4 regions of the Exiguobacterium sp. ZOR0005 genome follow, and region 4 is predicted to be linked to each of the others. Evidence: riboswitches for the same ligand, from Rfam matches in the RefSeq annotation. Region 4 holds a riboswitch; each other region holds the start of a gene.

Region 1 (5,083 bases), on a different contig from region 4:
ATCGAGATATTTCATGCGTTGCCTCCAAGAAAACCAGGTTGTTTGAATGTTCCTGTTTTCATGTGGCCAAAAACATCACAGTGTACAAAAAAAGCGAGGCGCGTCGCCTCACTTGATTAAAAACGAGTCCCGAAGTTCGATGATTGTGCCTTCCGGGGCTTTCAATTTACTTAAATATCCGTCGACGACGAAGTAGATGTTGCCGCCCTGTTTCGGTAAGAACGGGACCTCAAGCGCCTCGAGCCGTTGCACTTCTGCCTCGAGGTCGTCTACGTACAGAGCGAAATGGACAGGGCCGGCCACGTGTTTCGAATAGGGGGTCAACGTCTCGTCTTGTTTTGCCGTCTGGAGCTCGATGTAAAAGTCGCCGAGCTTGAGCCAGCTGTTGAACGCGCGGGTATGAAAGTCGGGTGACTCCTGGACGAGCTCGAAGCCGAGTGCTTCGTAGAATCGTTTGGATGCCTCATAGTCGGGCGTTTGGATGCAGAGATGGTGGATTTGTTTCATCGTGTCACTCCTTTCTTACATAGTATCGAATCATGACCGGGAACGGAACTTTTCTAGACAAGGAGCGTAAAGGACAGGGAGGAGGGATAAGATGCATATCCAATATGAATTGACAGAAGACGACTATATCCGGTTCAACTTGAGCCATATCCAACGGTCGAAAACAGGCAAGCGAATGCTGTTCCTGCAGCGAATCATCGGACCGATTGTCTTTCTAGGGGCTGCCTTCGTTTGGACGACATGGCTTCAAGAGACGGACTGGTGGCTGTATGGTGTACAAGGCATTGCGGGTATATTGTGGTTTCTATATTACCCGAAATACTTTGAACGGCACGTCCGGAAGCAAACACGTCGGCTCATCGATGAACGCAGTAACGAAGGGATGATTGGTCCGCATACGATGGAATTGGATGAGAACGGTCTGCGTGATCAAAACGAGTTCGGTGAGACAAGGGTGACTTGGGCCGGGATCAAGGAAATCGTCGAGGAAGACGATTATGTGTACTTATATAACGCTTCGGTCAGCGCCTATATTTTGCCGAAGCGTGGACAAGACATGGAAGAGGTGCGCCGATGGCTGCCGGCTCGCTGACGATACAGCTCATTGATGACACGAATCGGGAAGCCGTCATCGGCTTGACCGTCGCTACGGAGCAGTCCCGCTTTATTGAAACGAATGCGGAATCGCTACGCGAGATGGAAGTCGACGTCAAGTACGCCTGGACGTGCTATGCGCTTTGCCTCAACGAGCGACCGGTCGGCTTTATGATGATCGGGGCGGAGAACAAAGTCGACCGCTACGTGTGGCTCGACCGCTTTATGATAGATGCGCATGAGCAAGGACAGGGGCTTGGATCTCGCTTTCTACAGTTGGCGCTCGTCTGGATCCAGGACCGATTTGATGTAGATGATATCGTCCTTAGTCTCCATCCGACAAATGAACTAGCGAAGCGGTTTTATCAACGAGGTGGATTTGTCGATAGCGGTCGCATCGACGAATGGAACGGGGAAGAGATTTGGGTGTATCACGTCAAACAGGGACAACCGTCATAAGTCGGTCGTCCCTGTTTTCATGGTGGTCGCTTTGACCGAATTACCGGCCATGAAGAAGCAGATGATGGCGGTGAAACCGAAGAGCGGGATGAACCAGTTTTGCGCCAACAGATCCATGACGGTCGGCTCCTCGGGCCAGACGCCTGTGGCGACCAATGCGTGCCAACGCGTATAAGCCGCGATGCGTTCTAACGTGAACAAAAGGGCGGTGATGATGACGGCGGCAGCTCCGGTCACCCATAATTGTAGACGAGTCAAGGCGGTCACTCCTTCTAAATGAGATAACCTTATTTTACCATCTGTACACTCGAAAGGGAGAGGCCAAACGACTCAATTATTGTTTGAGAGCAGGACGCAGCTGTTTGACGCGAGCGAGTACGATCCAACCGAGCAAGGCGCCGGTCACGCTCGAGGCGAGGAAGGCCGGGAAAAAGAAGAGCGCGCCGAACTCAGACCCCATCAAGATTTTCGCGTAAGGTACGGCGATGAGTGAGGCAATCACGCCCGTACCGATGACTTCACCGAGTGCGGCGAAGGCGACGCGGTTCGTCCTCATATAAAAGATACCGGCCAGAAGCGCGCCGATCATGCCGCCAGGGAACGCGAGTAGCGAACCGGTGCCCGTCATGACGCGAACGAGTCCGGTCACGAAGGCGACGAGGACGGCACCGAGTGGGCCGACGGTGACGGCCGCGATGACGTTCACCATATGTTGAATCGGGAAAGCTCGGGCCACCCCGGTCGGAATTGAGATGAACAGTGAGCCGATGATGGCGATGGCGACGAGCATTGCCATCCAAGTGAGTTGTTGAATACGCATGGATCAGTCTCCTTTCAAAATGAAAACGCCACTTCTCCAAAAAGGAAAAGTGGCGTGGAACAGACGAATCCCATGCCACTTCCCTACGCTGGTATGAGCCAGATCAGGTTCAAAGGGTCCGGCGTTTGCCGTCTCAGCCCGAAGGCTCCCCTAGTGGTCGTTTATTCGTTTAAGTATAACATAGTGTCATCATAAGCGTTCGATGATTCATTTGTTCTTCTTGAGCAGATGTTTGTAATCCGTTTCGTTCCAGAACAGTGGCGCGATGGACTCGGGCCCTTTGAAGATTTCACCGTCTCGGTCGTAGACGATGGCATACCCGTTCTCGACCTCAAACACAATCAAATCCGCGGTCACTTCGGCCACGCCGTCCCCGGCGATGATGACGTTCTCGAGCGGCTCGCGAGCGACCGCTACACCCCATTCGTCGAGCTCGACGATGAGCGCGGACGTATAAGCGTGACGATCGTAAATCGATTGAAACGCATCTTGTGTCAACGTGACGTCTTCCGGTGGGGCGCTCGTCCCGTATTTCCGTTTCTCAATCTCCTCGACGAACTGCAGGAACGACGTTTCTTGCCAAAAGAGCGGCGCGGTTGCCTCCGACCCGTTCGCTATCAATCCGTCCTCGTCTTCATACACCGTGGCATATGTCCCATCATCGAGTTGGAACGGATACACGTCTGCATAAGTGTGGTGGATGCCGTTACCGGCGATGACGACCCGTTCAAACGTCTCACGATACGGCGTGAGTCCGTTCGCCTTGAGAGTTTCAAGTAATTCTTCGGCGACTTCATGTTGGTCGAAGACGTCCTTGAAGTCCTCCCGTGTCCATTCGGTCATGATTTCTGGCGCAGGTTCGTTCGAATCCGCTGGAATGACCGGCTTTCCGATTGGATCGGTACAGCCCGCGAGTAACATGAGGCCTAATCCGAATAAAAATAAACGTTTCATGATGCCCACCCTTTAATCATACAAATTTTACCTATTATGAAGAAGCGTAGCATGGATGGAAATAGATGAGAACCTATACACGTTTTCGGTGTGGTGTAGTAAGGCATGAGCCTGTCAGGTTCACTGAACAGAATCTGTACGACTAAACAGGGAACTGTCGGATTTTGGCGAACTGTTAAAGCAAACGAACTTATGAAGGAGCGAGTACGATGCCAAAACGAAAATTTGCTAATCGACGGGACTGGGAGCGGATTCTTGAACACCGCTATGTCCAGATGGACGTCCATGACGAACATTTCTCAGGGACGGTCGCCTTGTTTCAAATCGATGCGGTCCGGGCCCCGCAGTATAAGCAACATAACGGCGAGGAATTCATCGTGGCCGACGCCGGTTATGCATGGCTCCAATATTTTCCGGACAATGAACCGTTCGGGGTGACGGTCATGTTTGATGATTCGGGCCACATCGTCCAGTGGTACATCGATATCGTCGAGGCGATTGGCTATGAGGACGGAATTCCCTATATGGACGACTTGTTGCTCGACATCTTGGTCTTCCCGAACGGAGACGTCGTCCGAAAAGACGAAGATGAATTCGAGGACGCACGGTTGACGGGCGAATTGACACCAGAACTCGTCGTCACCGGCTGGCGTGACTTCGAACAGACGCTCGACCGTATCGAGCGCCGTGACTTCGTCTACTTTGATTTGGCGAGAGGGCATTACGACGAGCTGAAGCAAATGCTTTGAACGCATGGCTTCCTTTGATACAGTGAAAGAAAAGCGCAGGGAGATGAACCATGAAACAGATTGACATCGATACGTGGCCACGAAAGAAGCATTACGAGTTTTTCAAGGCGTTCGACGCCCCACATTTCAACGTGACGGCGACGCTCGACGTCACAAAATTACATACGCATGCGAAGACGACCGGACAATCGTTTTTCAAGCTGTTCTTATATGGTGCGGTCAAAACGGCGAATGCGATCCCGGAGCTTCGCTATCGGATGCGCGGCGACGCGGTCGTCGAGCATGACGTTGTCCACCCGTCGTTCACTGTCATGATGGACGACGATGTCTTCAATTTTTGCACGGTGTCTTATAAAGAGGCGTTCCCGGAATTCGTGGAGGACGTGACAGCGCGGATGGAAGAGGCGAAGCAAAACGTCTATGTCGGCGACGAGGAGTCTGACGACCTTCTTTACATCACGAGCGTGCCATGGGTCTCGTTCACGAGCATCAGTCATCCGACGCATGACCAACAACACGACAGTGTACCGCGTATCGCCTGGGGTAAGTTTATGCCAAGCGGTGAGCGCATAATGATGCCGCTCTCGGTTCAAGCCCATCACGCGCTCGTCGATGGGGTGCACGTCGGTCGTTACTATGAACGGCTTCAAGTGTGGCTTGACGATTTGGCTGATCTCCAAGTCCCGACGCGGGTAGAAGAGAAAGGGCTCGACGAGGCGATTCGCCTCCGTGAGAACGGTGAACTCGAGCGGGCCAAACAATTGTTCATCATGTTGCTCCGTCAAGATGAGAAAAACCCACGCCTTCACGCCCATTGCGCCTGGTGTTATGACGCGCTCGGGGAAGAGCGGCAAGCCGTCCCGCACTACGAGCGGGCGATTCGCCTCGGCCTTACCGGAGACGAACTTCGGGAGACGTATATCGGTCTCGGCAGCACGTATCGGGCGCTCGGCCGCTATGAGGACGCCGAGGAGTTGTTCACGAAAGCGATCGACCAATT
Region 2 (5,083 bases), on a different contig from region 4:
GACCGGCTTCATGACCGCTTTGTAAGCCGTATCGACACCGCGCTTGAGCGCTTCAGCAAAATCGACTGTCGTTAGTTCTGCCTTTCCTTCGATCGCCTTGCCGAAGCCGCGGAACAATTGGCTCAAAATGACGCCTGAATTCCCGCGGGCTCCCATGAGCAATCCACGCGCGAATTTCGCCGATATGTCAGCGGCGTTCGCCGTTTCGAGCGCAGCGACTTCTTTCGCCCCTGACGTCATCGTCAAGTTCATGTTCGTTCCTGTATCCCCGTCTGGGACCGGAAACACGTTGAGCGAATCAACGTAATCCGCATTTTGACTCAAGTTGGCTGCTCCGTTTGCGATCATGTTCGCGAGCACCAATCCATCTAAACGTTGTAAACCCACACCAAATCCTCCTCCGATTCCGTCAGTCATTCGTCAGCCGAACGCCTTGGACGAATATGTTTACTGACGAAACGTTTAATCCTAACGTTTCACCGAGCGTATACTTCACACGACTTTGCACATTGTATGCGACTTCTGACACTTTCGTCCCGTAGCTCACGATAATGTGCATGTCGATATGTACGTCTTCACCATCTTGACGTACGACGACACCGCGCGCATAGTTCTCACGCTTCAAAAGTTCTGCGATTCCATCTTTCAATTGAGCCTGTGACGCCATGCCGACGACGCCGAAACATTCCATCGCAGCACCGCCTGCTAGTGTTGCCACGACATCGTTCGTAATGTCAATATTGCCATATGTTGTCTTCATATCAATTGCCATATGGAGTAGCCTCCTTCATTCAGAATGATTCCTTCACTACATTCTACAATATCCACCTAGTTATTTAAAGGACCTGCTCCTAAACTCGGTCAATTGTGCTGTAACCCTCATTCATTATTAAAATCCTTACCAGTAATGTCAAGTTTTTTTCTTGTCATACTATTATTTTCTAGTTGCATCGGGAAAAAAGCCGTGCTAATATAAACGAGTGTCTATTAGGACGAACCCACATAAAAAAGGAGGGGAAACGCATGGCACGTAAATGCTACGTAACAGGTAAATCACCTAAGTCAGGTAACAACCGTTCGCACGCACTCAACAAGACAAAACGTACTTGGGGTGTAAACGTACAAAAAGTTCGTATTCTCGTTGACGGTAAACCGAAACGCGTTTGGGTTTCAGCTCGCGCTCTTAAATCTGGTCTCGTTGAACGCGTATAATCTTATACACGAACGAAACAAATCCCAGCGGCATGCGCCGATGGGATTTTTTTTGTGCTTATTTTTTTACATACATGACTAACACCGTACCGTCATGGACGATCAATTCCGCCGTTTCCGCATCCCATTCGTTCGAGATCGTCAACGCCTCGTGGCTGACGACATGGTGGCGGTCGAGCGGATATTTGACGCCACGGATTGTGACGTTCGCCCGCTTCCATGGAATAAGCGACAAATAATGGTCATCACGTCGCGCAAGCGCGTGTCGGCCCTCCCGTGCGAGAGAGACGACTTGGCCGTCGGCATAAAGACACATCTCCGGGTAAGCCTCGAGCAACCCGATATTCCCGAGCGTCATGTCGAGCCGACCGCCTAGTGCACCGTAAACGAGTATTTCCGTGGCGCCATGGCCCCGTGCCGCCTCGAGGGCGATCTCGAGGTCGGTCACATCTTTCTCTGACGGATACCGAACCGCCTCAGTCGGCACCGGACCCGTCAAAGAATCAAAGTCACCGACGATGAGATCAGCCTCGATCCCATGGGTGAGGAGCGTCTCGTAGCCTCCGTCGACGCCGATGACGTAATCGACGTCGCGCGGGAGGGACGGAACAGGTGACGGACTGGCCGCCACGACCAACACCCGCATCAGCGAACGTCCCGTGTCGCGAGCGTCGCGAAGCGCGGTGCCGTCGTGAACAAGAGGACGAGCACGATTGTCGCAATCAAGAACGACGGGAGCATGTACGTCATGTTATAGCCGAGCGAATAGGCGACGACCGGTCCTTCCGCGTACTGGGCGAAGAAGACGATCCCTGACAAGACGTGAGCCGCGTAACGGAGAAGCGATCCGAGCAAGGCACCGAGAATCAAGTAAAAGACGAGCGTCTTTTTAGTGCCGTCATGGGCAGCTCGTTTCACTTGCCCGGCGAACACACCGGCCATACCGACGAGGCCATAAGCAAACGTGTAGTCGACTAAGAACTGGACAGGCGTGAAAATGTAGGCGCCAAACAGCAGTTGGAGCGTCCCGACGAGAGCGCCGGTCGCGAGACCGCCTTTCAACCCGTGCCGGTACGCCATCACGAAGATCGGCAACATGACGAGTGTGATCGAGCCTCCTTGCGGCATCCGGTACGGCATGAGCAAGTCAAAGATCAACGCGAGCGCCGAAAAGAGCGAGATCTCGATCAATGCTTGCAACTTCAATTTTTGTTTCATTTCTAATTCCCCCTTCTTCAAATGAGAACGACAAAAAGCAGCATGACGTAAACGCCATGCTGCTTGGATTCGCAACGTGCATTTTCGCCACATCCCTACGTCCGTGTGAACGGAACAGGTTCAAAGGGTTAGCGTATGCCTCTCAGCCACAGAATGTGACACCCCTTGCGACAATATTTGTTGTTCTATGAACGATTATACACGAGATGCGTTGCGAATGCCATCAATCGCGTCTTTATAGCTCGGCTCGTTGTAAATCGCCGAACCGGCGACGAGGACGTCGGCCCCGGCGTCGATGCACAATTTCGCTGTCTTCGCGTTCACCCCGCCGTCGATCTCGATTTCGAAATCGAGCCCGCGGGCAGAACGCATTTCGTTTAGAGCGGCAATTTTCGGGACGACCGATTCGATGAACGCCTGACCCCCAAAGCCCGGGTTCACCGTCATGAGAAGCACCATATCGACGTCTTGTACGACGTGCTCGATCGAACTGATCGGAGTGTGCGGATTCAAGACGACCCCACATTTCGCCCCGGCCGCCTTGATTTGTTGCAGGACGCGATGCAAATGATTCGTCGCCTCGACGTGGACGGTGACGATGTCCGCTCCGGCCTTGATGAAGTCTTCGACGAACCGCTCCGGCTGGTCAATCATCAAGTGGACGTCTAAAATCATGTCTGTCTTTTGACGTAAACTCGCAAGAACAGGCAATCCGATCGAGATGTTCGGGACGAATTGACCGTCCATCACGTCAAAATGGATATAGTCCGCGCCCGCCTCCTGAACGGCTTTCACTTCCGCCTCCAAATTTGCAAAGTCCGCTGCCAAAATCGATGGTGCAATTTTAATCATGTTAGTACCTCCGTTGTCTATCGTTTAACTCTGCCATAAACGTAACATAATTCTCATAACGGGTGGAAGCGATTTCTCCAGTCTCGACCGCCGCCTTGACGGCGCAACCCGGCTCGTTCAAATGGGCACAACCCCGGAATTTACAATCATCATGGCGCTCGACGAACTCAGGGAAACACCAACGCATCTCTTCGACTTCAAGTTCTTGCGGGAACTCGAGACTTGAGAATCCTGGCGTATCGGCGACGAGTCCGCCCGCCAGTTGAATGAGCGTCACATGGCGGGTCGTATGCTTTCCGCGACCGAGCGATTTCGAGATTTTCCCGGTGGCAAGTTCAAGCTCTGGCGCAACGGCATTCAGGAGTGAACTTTTGCCGACCCCTGTCTGGCCGGCGAACACGCTCGTCTTATCTTGGAACAAGGCACGGATCGCTTCAATCCCCGCGCCGTCCTCGGTCGACGTCTCGATGACCTCGTAACCGATTGTGCGGTATAACGCAGCGGCCGCGGTAATGGCGGGACGCTCTTCTTCTTTGAGCAGGTCCATCTTCGTCAAGACGATGATCGGATGGACTTGCTTGGATTCGATCAAGACGAGGAACCGATCGAGCAAATGGAACGAAAATGCAGGTTCCTTCACTGAGAACAACAGAAACGCTTGGTCGATATTCGCGATCGGCGGACGGACGAGATGGTTCGACCGTTCATCGACGGCCAATATATAACCGGTGCCGTCCCCTTGGTCTTGTATGTCGACGTCGTCCCCGACGACAGGTGAGATGTTACGATTTCGAAAGTTTCCACGGGCACGGCAACGAATCTCTTGTTTCGCCTCGGTCATGACATCGTAAAACCCGCCCTGCAGGCGAATGATTGTTCCTTTCATCCTGTTTCCTCCTTAGAAAAAGAGGCGACGCGCACGCCACCTCTTTATTGTGAATCTTTAGCTTGTGCGTAGGTCACCGAATCGGTCCGGACGACTTCGCCGTCAACTTCGATCGTCGCTGTTCCGACTTCGCCTGGGGCGATGACGAGTGTGTACGAGTATGTCGTCGTCTCCGTTATTTTATCACGGAGCACCTCGATCTCACCACGTGCATCGACCGTACGAATGACGACCTCGACGGGTTCAGCCGTCTCCCCTTCTGCCGGCGGCTCGATCTCGACGCTCACTTCACGTTCGATCGACGCATCGGTCGGCTCGACCCCGAGTGAGACGATGACCGTCAGCTCGGTGCCCGGGTCAACGGCCGTACCGGCCGTCGGGAGTTGCCGAATGATTTGATTTGCCGGCACACTCGTCGAATATTCGTCTCGCTTGACGATCTTCAAGTTGTTCTGTTCCGCGTAAGTCGTCGCTTCCTCGAACGTATACCCGGCCAAGTTGGCGAGCTCAATCTTATTGCTACCCGTCGACACGACGAGCGTGACCGTCACTTCGGACGGAATGACTTCTTCGCCTGGCGCGAGCGACTGCGAGATGACGTCCCCGCTGTCGACCGTCTCAGACGCTTCTTTTTGGATGTCGATATCCGTGAAATCTAAATCTTTCAACGTCCGTTCCGCCGCTGATTGCGACAATCCTTCGACGTCCGGCATTTGAACCGTCTCTTTACCGGCCGAGACGACGAGCGTGACCGTCGTGCCTCGTTTCGGCTTACGCCCGGCTGGCGGGTTTTGAGAGATGACGTTCCCGGCCTCGATGTTATCACTCGCCCGTTCGATCACGTCGACGACAAAACCGGACGATTCAAGTTCCGTCGTCGCGTCACCGACTGTCATGCCGACAACGTCCGGCACG
Region 3 (5,083 bases), on a different contig from region 4:
TCTGGCGTCACCCATTTGTACTTGAACGAACCGGGACAGCGAGGGAAAGGGCGGATGAAGCTAAATTCGGAGGAGGAAGAAAAACTGTCCGATTGGCTCATGTTGAAAAGTCCAAATCGACAAGCGCTCGGAATTATTGGTTCACGAATCCCATCCAGCGAGGCGTTTTTTGCCAGTGAATTCTTTTGGCGAAACGTAAAAGCAGCCTATACCGAGGAGATGAACGGGGGCTCGTTTATCGATTATTTCTGGATGTGGCAAAGCATGTACATGCCGGTACTCCGTGTGTTGCATCAACCGCTCCCGAAAGTCGATCTCGTCCATTCCATCTCAACCGGTTATGCCGGGATGGTCGCCTCTTACATGAAAGAGACGCAAGGCATCCCGTTCATCTTGACGGAACACGGCATCTACTCCCGGGAGCGGGAAGAAGAGATTCTCCAATCGTACTGGATTCCGGCCCCGTACAAACCGAGGTGGGTCCGATTTTTCCATCACTTGTCACGCGAGGCGTACAACGCGGCTGACGAGATCATCACGTTGTTTGAACGGAACCGTGAATACCAGGAGTGGATCGGGGCACCGAGCGAGAAGACGAAGATTATCGCCAACGGCATCGCCGACCGCCATATCCGGCCTGTCATCGAACCGGTCGAACATGACGTCTTCCAAATCGGGGCGATCGTCCGTGTCGTACCGATCAAAGATTTAAAAACGATGATTTACGGCGCCAAAATTTTGCAAGAGCGGAATCGCTTGTTCAAATTGACGATCATGGGACCGCTCGACGAGGATGAAGAATATGCAGAGGAGTGCCGTTTGCTCATCGAGCAGAGCGGTCTTACGGACTACGTCGAACTTGTCGGTAAAGTGAACGTCCAAGAGTGGCTGCCGACGTTTGACTTATTGCTGTTGACGAGCATCTCGGAAGGACAGCCGCTCGCTATTTTGGAAGGCATGGCCGCCGGCATCCCTTGGGTGGCGACCGATGTCGGGGCGTGTTCGGAGTTGTTGTACGGCCGGACGGACGACCCGTTCGGTCCGGCCGGATTCATCGTTCCGCCGGTCCACCCGGAGGCGATTGCCGATAAAGTCGAGTGGATGATGGACTATCCGCGCGAGCGGATGCGCTTCGGGAAGAACGGTCGCGAACGCGTGCGTCAATATTACCGGTTGCAACAGTTCGTCGACCGTTACAAAGCCATCTATGAAGCGAGGAGGGAACAGTATGGCGGGCATCGGGTTTAAACTGCAAAAACTGTTTCAAGAAGACTACTATTCGTCACGGCTGAAGGCGTACACGTTCTCTGGCCTCGTCACGTCAGGACCGTGGCTAATCGTCATCTTGGTCGTCGGGACGATTCAATGGCTGGCGTTTCAAATGCCGATGTTGTCGCTGGAAGAACGGACGATTTTCATGCTGTCCGTGTCTTACGCCTTCATCTTTTCGCAAATTGTCTTCAGTTTTCAACAGCTCGTCGTCACGCGCTACGTCGCCGACTTATTCTATGAGAAAAAGGCGCATGAGATCTTTCCCGTCTTTACCGGCATGTTGAAAGTGACGATGCTCGCGGCGGTCATCATGTACAGCATCTTTTGGATGATCTCCCCGCTCGCATTTGTGTATAAACTCGTTTTGTTCGTCTTGTTCATGACGATCAACGTCATCTGGGTCATGTTTTTGTTTTTGAGCGCGGCCAAGTTTTATCAGGCGATCGCATACAGCTTTTTGCTCGGTGGTTTCATCGCGGTCGGCGGCGTGTTCTTGATTAGCCGCATCATGGCAGACCCGACGAGCCTAGAGTTGTTGACCGGCTTCACCGCTGGGATGATCGTGACGTTATTCGGATTATTCTTTGCGATGTTGCGGACGTTCCCGCTCCGCTACGCCACGAGAGAGTTCTCTTATTTCCGTTACTTTGATCTCTACCCCGACTTGTTCGCAATCGGCGTCTTGTACGTCCTCGGGATTTGGGTGACGAACTTCATCATCTGGTTCGGTGAGGGACGGATGGTCGTCGCTGATTCGTTCGTGTTTAATCCCTACTACGACACGGCCGTGTTTTGGTCGTACTTGACGATTGTCCCGACTCAGTTGCTGTTCGTCGTCGCCGTCGAGACGAGATTTTATGAACGGTACCGTACGTTTTATGGGCTCATCAATTACGGCGGGGCACTCCATCAAATCGACAAAGCGAAACAGACGATGACGACCGTCTTGAAAAATGAGTTGATTCGCCTCGGCCGGAGTCAAGGCGTCGTCACACTGTTCGCGGTGCTCATGGCCGGTGTCTTCGTCGGTTGGATCGGCGTACCAGAGGAAGTTGGGCAAATCTTCCGGATGACGACACTTGCCGCGTTCGCGAATGCGATGATTCTCGTGTTGACGCTACTGTTGCTCTACTTCGAAGATCGGCGTGGTGCGCTTCTCGTCAACTTGTCGTTTTTCACGTTCAACGCTTTGTTCACGACGCTGTTGCTTCCGCGAGGCATCGATTGGTATGGCGTCGGTTTTGCAGTCAGTACGACGATCACGTTCTTTATCGCCGGCCTCCGTTTGATTTACTTCATGGGGAAAGTCGATTATTACGTGTTTGCCTCTTCGAATCGGCGTAAACTCGGAACGGAACGGTTCTCCAATATGGGAAGTGTGTTGAACCGCCGCTTCTCACGTTGAAGGGTTCCTATTTCATCAAAAGATTGGTATGATGTGACCGAAGACGACCGAATTTCATAATGTTTGCCACTAGGGGAGTCGCATGACGCGGCTGAGATGGACGAGGTCCAGACCCTTTGAACCTGATCTAGTTCACGCTAGCGTAGGGAAGTGGGCGAAATGACTTGTCTCACCCTCTGTGTATGTCCGACGCCGCTTCCGTTATGGGAGGCGGCGTCTTTTTTCATACAACAAAGGGGGAGACGGAAATGACGTTCACACAACAAATCCGACAAGAGGCGGATGCTTTGTTCCAAGCAAGTTTTGACCACCCGTTCGTTCAAGCACTAGGTGAGGGAACGCTCGACGAGGCGAAGTTTCGCCACTACGTCTTGCAAGACTCGTACTATTTGAACCAGTTCTCAAAAGTGCAGGCGAAGGGAGCGATTTTATCGCACGACATGGAGCTGTCGAGCCGATTTTTGACGCATGCCCTACACACGATTGAAGCTGAACACGCGTTACACCGTGAGTTCTTTACGATGCTTGACGTGACCGAAGAAGAAAGACGTGGGTTCGAGCCGGCACCGACCGCATACGCATACGCGATGCACATGCAACAAGCCGGACCGACGCTCGGGGATGTGCTCGCGGCGATTCTGCCGTGTTACTGGGTGTACTACGAGATCGGGGAACGGTTGAAAAACGCGAAGCCGGAGCATCCAATCTATACGGCTTGGATTGCCACGTACGGGTCGGAATGGTTCCGTGAACTCGTCGAAGAGCAGATTGACCGTCTCGATCTGTTGGCCGAACAGGCGACCGAAGTCGAGCGCACCCGTTATCGTCAATCGTTCTTGAAGAGCTGTTACTATGAAGTGGCGTTTTGGCAGATGGCATGGACGCTTGAGACGTGGGACGTCCCGGTGGAGGTGAGCCGATGAAGCGCGATTTATGGGACAAAGTCCGGGCCGAGCGACCGCTCATCCATAACATCACGAACATCGTCGTCGCGAACTTTTCAGCGAACGGTCTGCTCGCCGTCGGCGCGTCACCGGTCATGGCGTCCGCTGTCGAGGAAGTGGCGGAAATGGCTACAGTGAGCGATGCGCTCGTATTGAACATCGGAACGCTCGATGCATCGACCGAAGCGACGATGATTCGGGCCGGGCAAGCGGCAAACGCTGCGGGACGTCCCATCGTTTTCGACCCGGTCGGTGTCGGCGCGACATCGTTTCGGCGTCAAGTGGCGACCGCGATCCTCGCACAGGTGCAAGTGACCGTCATTCGTGGCAACGCCGGTGAGATGGCGACATTGATTGACCGAACGGCCCACACGCGAGGGGTCGATGGCGGGGAAGCGTTGCATGACGTGACACACATCGCGCGCGAGGCGGCCAAGCGGTATCGCTGTGTCGTTGCCGTGACCGGAGAGACGGATGTCGTCAGTGACGGGGACGTGACGATTGAAATCAAAGGAGGGACCGAAGTGATGACACGGACGACCGGGACCGGCTGTTTGCTCAGTGCGGTCGTCGGCGCATTTCTTGCGGTCGAGTCCGATGCGATGACCGCGACGTCGACGGCGCTCGCCGGGTACGCCCGTTGCGGGGAACTCGCGACAATGCGTGCCGAAGGGTCGGGCGATTTCCCGATCCACTTCTTGAACGAACTCGGTAAGATGACCGCGGTCGAACTACCGAGCGACCGGATCGAGGTGGTCTCATGAAGCGCACACAAGTGTTGACGATCGCCGGTTCCGACTCAGGCGGCGGCGCCGGCATTCAAGCCGACTTGAAGACGTTCCAAGAGCTCGGTGTATTCGGCACGAGCGTCTTGACGGCAGTCACGGCTCAAAACACACGAGGTGTGCATGGCGTTGAAGCGGTCTCGACCGAACTGCTCGCGCAACAACTCGATGCGATCGGTTCCGATTTTTCAATCGAGGCGTGCAAGACCGGGATGTTGTTCGATGCGAGCCGAATCGAGACCGTCGCTTCCGGCGTGAAGCGGCATGCGTTCAAACAGCTCGTCGTCGACCCGGTCATGATCGCAAAAGGTGGGGCGTCCCTACTTCAAGACACAGCCGTCGAGGCGCTCAAGACGTCCTTGCTGCCCCTCGCGACGGTCGTCACGCCGAACGTGCCGGAAGCGGAGGTGTTGACGGGTTTGACGATTCGTTCATTTCAAGACCGTTTTGAGGCGGCGGAACGGATCTTGTCACTAGGCGCGAAGGCGGTCGTCTTAAAAGGGGGACATCTCGAAGGGGAACGTGCCGAAGACCTCGTCTTGACGGCGTCAGAGGCTTTCCTCGTCTCGGCAACTCGTATCCAGACGTTTGACACGCACGGCACCGGGTGCACGTTCTCGGCGGCGCTCACGGCCGAGCTCGCCAAAGGTCGTCCGATCATCGAGGCGACCGTGACG
Region 4 (5,083 bases):
TATTCCGAACAGCGCGACGAGAAGAGCCGCCAATAAAAAGTCGTTCTTTGTGACCGGGATCACCTCGTACGAAGAACGTCCTTCCCCCGTAAACCCGCGAGCCTCCATCGAGAACGCGATTCGTTCGGCTTGACGGATCGCCCCGGCGAGCAGCGGGATGAGCAGTTTTGGCGCGTGACGGATGTGATCCCGCCTCGTCTCCAAGCGCACACCTCTCAACGCATGTGTTTCGTAAAGTTGCATGAGCTCGCTCTTTAAAATCGGGAAAAAGCGAAATCCGACGAAAACGCTGTAGGCGATCTTTGGCGACAACTTTCCTTGCTGCATCAAGCTGTAGACGAATCGCTTCGGGTCCGTCGTCAGCGTGAAAAGGAGCGACAAAACCGTGAACGCCAACACGCGCAAGGCGAGTGTCAGAGCGAGCATCACGTTCTCCTCGGTGACGTCATTGCCGAACAGCGTGAACACGACTTCTCCGCTCGCCTCTCTGCCGAAGACGAGTGTCGTCCATAGCGTCCCGACGGCGGTCAATAAGAATGGGATCATGAACAGCCCCCATCGCTTCCAGCTCACGTCGGCGAAAAGCGTTTGCAGGAGAATCGTGCCGAGAAATACAGCGAGTGGTGTCCACGGATTGTACATAAAAGCGAGACCGAACATGAGACATGTCACGGTCATAAACTTGACGGTCGGGTTCATCTCATGAAATGTCATGACCATCCCTCCGTCAACAGCCCATGCCTCCGCAATAATTCCGGGTCGTCCCATAGCGAAGCATCATAAGGGCCGCTCAACTCCCCCTCATGCATCAAATAGTACGTGTTCGCGACCCGAGCAAAACTGAGGTCGTGTGTCACGAACAACACCGCCTGTCCCGCATCCGCACGTTCGGCCATCAAATCATGGAGCGCTCGAAGCGAAGCCTCGTCTTGTCCTGCCGTCGGTTCATCAAATGCGATCAATCGTTTCTCCGAGAGCATCATCACCCCGATGGCGAGTCGCCGTTTTTGACCGTGACTGAGTGAGAGCGGATGCGCATCCCGCAACGGTCCGAGCCCGAGCCGCGTCAACATGTCTTCGATCGGACGATCGTGCCCGTATTTGAGTTCACTTGTCAGGTCACTTGTCACGAACAAGTGTGCCGGGGATTGCGGGACGAACCCGACGTCACGATGATTGCGAGCCAGACTTCTGAGCCATGTCGACTTGCCGCTCCCGTTTCGACCGAGGATAGCGACGACTTCTCCCTCGGCGACGGTCAAGTCGCTCGCTGCGAGTTCAAATTCATTTCGTTTGAAATTCGGTATGTGAAATAAATTATATTCCCCTTTGTGGCTCCCAATCGATGCGAACGTATAGTCCGGGCGCATCTCGAACGGCCCATCCTTGACGATTCGTCCCTCCACAAGCTCGACTTGCCGGTCGAAGAAATCGCCCCATACGTACGGTCGGTGTTCAATGACGACAACGTTGACGGTGCGGGCGACGCCGTCGAACCAACGGACGAAACGATGCGCCGTCTCCGGGTCGAGGTGGGCGAGCGGCTCGTCGAGCAATAGCCATTCCGGTCGGCCGACCAAAGCACAGGCGACGGCGATCTGTTGCTTCTCGCCCCCTGACAAGTCATGGATGGTGCGGTTGCGATACTCGGACAAGCCGAGCGCATGCAAGATCGCCGTGACACGCTCCGACATCTCGCCCCGCGCGACCCCGAAGTTTTCGAGCGTGAAAATCAGTTCCTCCTCCACCGTCTGCATGACGAACTGACTGTCCGGATCTTGAAACACCGTCCCGACGCGCCGATTCACTTCACCGGCCGCGTACGTATCATACGATCGATTGAACAAGTGCAATCGTCCCGTCACGATCCCGTCACAGTTATCCGGATAGAGACGGTTGAACATAGCAAACAGTGTCGATTTCCCCGACCCGCTCGCCCCGGTGATGAGCGTCCTCCCATCCCGGAGCGTGAGCGTGACGTCCGACAAGACGTCGGTCGGCTTACCTGGATAACGAAACGTCAGCTGTTCCGCCTCAACCATGCACGCGTCCTTGCCGCGCGACGGCGTACCCTTCGAGCGCACCCGTCCGAAGCAACAAGTCACTCAATATCTTCCCTCCGAGTCCAGCGATGAGCATGCCGCTCGTCGCGCGGAGGGCGAACATCGTGGCGACGTATGTCGGACTGAGCGCCGCGAGACCGCCCATGACGTACGTATAGGCGAAGCTCGTCACGGCCGCACCGAACCCGGCGAGCATGAGCACCCAAAGGTCGTACCGTTTATAACCGGTCAAGGCGAACGCCGCCTCGGCCCCGAGTCCTTGAACGATCCCGACGAGAATGATCCGCGGACCGATGGCGTTCCCGATCATCATCTCGATCGTCGCCGCGAGCACTTCCGACAAAAACGCGGCGCCGGGCTTTCGAATGATGTAAGCCGCGATAATCGAGACGATGAACCAAATTCCGAAGATCCATTCGTAGGCGATCGGTCCGATCAAGCCGGCCCAAAGGTTCCCGACATGGACGAACGCCAAATAGACGACGGCGAACACGACCGATAACAGCGACAACAAGACGACCTCTTTCAACTTCCACGATTTAAGCATCATTGCGTTCCTCATGCGACGGACTGTTCACGCTGAACGTCACCGTCATGACGACGTGGCTCGTCTTCGCACGGACCCGGTCGAACGTCGCCTCATAAAACGAGAACACCGGCTCGATGTCGCCGTGGATGCCCGAGGCGTAATGCATCGAATCGTTGAACACACCACGTGATTTCGCGAAATCGATCTCTTCATAGATGATGTCCATATATTGCTCGTCACCGAGCGGATAGAGCGCGAACTGGGAGGAGACGTATTGGGCGCCGACCGGTCCGTTCACAGGCTCGCTCGTCACCTCGAGCAGGTTGTCCCCCATCGTGTCACCCGGGCAACCGACCGAGAACGTCCCGCTCATCGAGACGTGCGTCCCTGTCTTCGTCGCATGCGACAGGATTGATTTGGCCACATCGAACACGTGCTCACTCCGTCCCCGGATGACCGTCGAGACGTCATCGGTGTGGCGCCAGACGTTCTGTAAATCCGTCTCCTTCAATGCCCCTTTGATGACGCTCACGAAATCCGACGTCATCGGGCTCAGTGTAAAGCGGAACCCGACGATCGGGCTCGTTCCACATTGCTCGTTCATGTTGCATTCCCCCTTTTTCTATATGCACAAAAAAGCCGCATCCATGAGAATGCGGCCACTCGTCCAATTGAAGTCCATTAGAAAAAGTGCCACACTTCCTCACGCCGGTATTACCCGGATCGAGTCATAAGGGATTGGAGCCATGCTCACATCTCAGCCGAAGCACCCCTAGTGTAGTCCAATATATGCGGTTGTTCATGCAAGGAACAGTATAGTCGACTCGTTTGCGTTTGTAAACGGTTTATGAGAAAGTGACGACGCCGCTACCCGGGAGCGTGTCGTTCAACATCGTCCAATCGAGCGACATCTCATCGTCGGTCAACAGGCAGGCGTCGAGCGCTGATTCGACGGTCGCACGGTCTATCCGCTGCCCGATCAAGACGAGCTCGGTCTGGCGGTCGCCGTACGGCTCGATATAGTCCTCAGCAAGCTCCGGTTCTGCCGCGAACATGAGACGACGTTCCTCTTCTGGCAGCGTGGCGAGCCAGCGTCCGGCGTGCTCGAGCGTCGAGGCGTATCCGGCCTGCGAGAACAGGCAGGCGATGTCGTTGCGCGAGGCGATCCAAAGGAATCCTTTCGCTCGGACGACTTCCTCTGGGAACTGTTCGATCCACGCATGGAGTCGCTCCGGGTGGAACGGGCGACGACGGCGATAGACGAACGAGCTGATGCCGTACTCCTCGGTCTCCGGCGTGTGTTCTTCCGCCTCAAGCTCTTGAATCCAGCCGGCCGCGTGCATCGCCTGTTCGAAATCGAACAGCTTGACGTCTAGCAGTTCCGACAAGTCGACGTTCGAATGGACCGACGTCAACAGTTTTGCTGACGGGTTGAGCGTCTTCAACAGCCCGGCCATCTCGTTCAGTTCGGTGTCAGACACCCGATCGGCCTTGTTCAAGACGATGATGTCGGCGAACTCGACTTGGTCGACGAGCAGGTCGACGACTTCACGGACATCCGTCTCATCAATCGCTTGTTTCCGCTCGTGAAGCGACTCACCGGAGTTGAAGTCTTTCAAGAAACGGTAGGCGTCAACGACGGTCACCATCGCATCGATATAGACACGGCTCGTCAAGTCGATGCCGAGCGCGTCATCGGCATACGTGAACGTCTGGGCCACGGGAATCGGTTCAGAGATTCCGGATGACTCGATGATGATCCCGTCGAGCTCACGATCGTTCGTAAGCTCTTGTACCGCCTCGAGGAGGTCTTCACGGAGCGTGCAACAAATACAGCCGTTCGACAGCTCGACCAACTTTTCATCTGTCCGCGAGAAGCCGCCTTGCTCGATTAAGCGCTCATCGATATTTAATTCACTCATATCGTTGACGATGACGGCATATTTCTTGCCGGTGCGGTTGTTTAATATATGGTTCATTAACGTCGTCTTGCCGCTCCCAAGATAGCCTGACAACACAGTGACTGGAATTCGTTTCATCATTAACATCCCCTAAATAGTAATCATTACTTTTTAGATAATGAACGGGATTGACCGTGTTGTCAACAAAAAAACACGCTCGATTTGAGCGTGTTTCCAAACGTGGCTATTCTTCGAGCGCTTTCCGTTCCGCCTCGGAACGCGGGTAAGCGTTCGCTTGCCACTCGGCCCGATAAATCGAATCGAGCTGTGTCAAGCCGACCTCGTCCTCATCTTTGTCCGCGTCCACGCTCGGCGTCTCGTCCCACTTCGGTTCGAGATAAGAATGATCTATCGTCTCGCGGTCGTCGAGAAACTTTTTGATTCCGACTCGGGCCACCGCCGCGAGCGCCAGACCGATTCCCGCTCGAACGAGCATTCGTTTCACCATCGTTCTCCCTCCTTAACGTCCGAAACGATAAAGTGGCATCCCTTTCACTTCTGTATCGATTTTAAACACCGACCCTGCGTCC

Evidence for each region. A riboswitch is a leader RNA that binds a small molecule or an ion and turns the genes downstream of it on or off. The one in region 4 is predicted to bind thiamine pyrophosphate.
Region 1: another riboswitch for thiamine pyrophosphate. It lies ahead of thiW (energy coupling factor transporter S component ThiW); the one in region 4 lies ahead of L971_RS10615 (YkoF family thiamine/hydroxymethylpyrimidine-binding protein).
Region 2: another riboswitch for thiamine pyrophosphate. It lies ahead of thiT (energy-coupled thiamine transporter ThiT); the one in region 4 lies ahead of L971_RS10615 (YkoF family thiamine/hydroxymethylpyrimidine-binding protein).
Region 3: another riboswitch for thiamine pyrophosphate. It lies ahead of tenA (thiaminase II); the one in region 4 lies ahead of L971_RS10615 (YkoF family thiamine/hydroxymethylpyrimidine-binding protein).

Annotation. Positions count from the first base shown of each region.
Region 1 covers NZ_JTLB01000016.1:26,052-31,134, reverse strand. The annotation lists gene L971_RS07140 (LTA synthase family protein) at 1-15, opposite strand, end outside; gene L971_RS07135 (VOC family protein) at 109-507, opposite strand; gene L971_RS07130 (YcxB family protein) at 599-1,099, shown strand; gene L971_RS07125 (N-acetyltransferase) at 1,081-1,560, shown strand; gene L971_RS07120 (hypothetical protein) at 1,555-1,818, opposite strand; gene thiW (energy coupling factor transporter S component ThiW) at 1,895-2,380, opposite strand; TPP riboswitch at 2,444-2,542, opposite strand; gene L971_RS07110 (hypothetical protein) at 2,588-3,334, opposite strand; gene L971_RS07105 (DUF402 domain-containing protein) at 3,544-4,083, shown strand; gene L971_RS07100 (tetratricopeptide repeat protein) at 4,134-5,083, shown strand, end outside.
Region 2 covers NZ_JTLB01000019.1:15,743-20,825, reverse strand. The annotation lists gene L971_RS08040 (DAK2 domain-containing protein) at 1-387, opposite strand, end outside; gene L971_RS08035 (Asp23/Gls24 family envelope stress response protein) at 410-772, opposite strand; gene rpmB (50S ribosomal protein L28) at 1,024-1,212, shown strand; gene L971_RS08030 (thiamine diphosphokinase) at 1,271-1,858, opposite strand; gene thiT (energy-coupled thiamine transporter ThiT) at 1,858-2,430, opposite strand; TPP riboswitch at 2,506-2,606, opposite strand; gene rpe (ribulose-phosphate 3-epimerase) at 2,626-3,282, opposite strand; gene rsgA (ribosome small subunit-dependent GTPase A) at 3,284-4,168, opposite strand; gene pknB (Stk1 family PASTA domain-containing Ser/Thr kinase) at 4,213-5,083, opposite strand, start outside.
Region 3 covers NZ_JTLB01000013.1:7,343-12,425, forward strand. The annotation lists gene pelF (GT4 family glycosyltransferase PelF) at 1-1,248, shown strand, start outside; gene pelG (exopolysaccharide Pel transporter PelG) at 1,229-2,677, shown strand; TPP riboswitch at 2,739-2,843, shown strand; gene tenA (thiaminase II) at 2,926-3,600, shown strand; gene thiM (hydroxyethylthiazole kinase) at 3,597-4,385, shown strand; gene thiD (bifunctional hydroxymethylpyrimidine kinase/phosphomethylpyrimidine kinase) at 4,382-5,083, shown strand, end outside.
Region 4 covers NZ_JTLB01000024.1:20,360-25,442, forward strand. The annotation lists gene L971_RS10600 (energy-coupling factor transporter transmembrane protein EcfT) at 1-714, opposite strand, end outside; gene L971_RS10605 (ABC transporter ATP-binding protein) at 711-2,042, opposite strand; gene L971_RS10610 (ECF transporter S component) at 2,035-2,610, opposite strand; gene L971_RS10615 (YkoF family thiamine/hydroxymethylpyrimidine-binding protein) at 2,603-3,196, opposite strand; TPP riboswitch at 3,276-3,376, opposite strand; gene L971_RS10620 (GTP-binding protein) at 3,438-4,631, opposite strand; gene L971_RS10625 (hypothetical protein) at 4,738-5,001, opposite strand; gene L971_RS10630 (SMP-30/gluconolactonase/LRE family protein) at 5,014-5,083, opposite strand, start outside.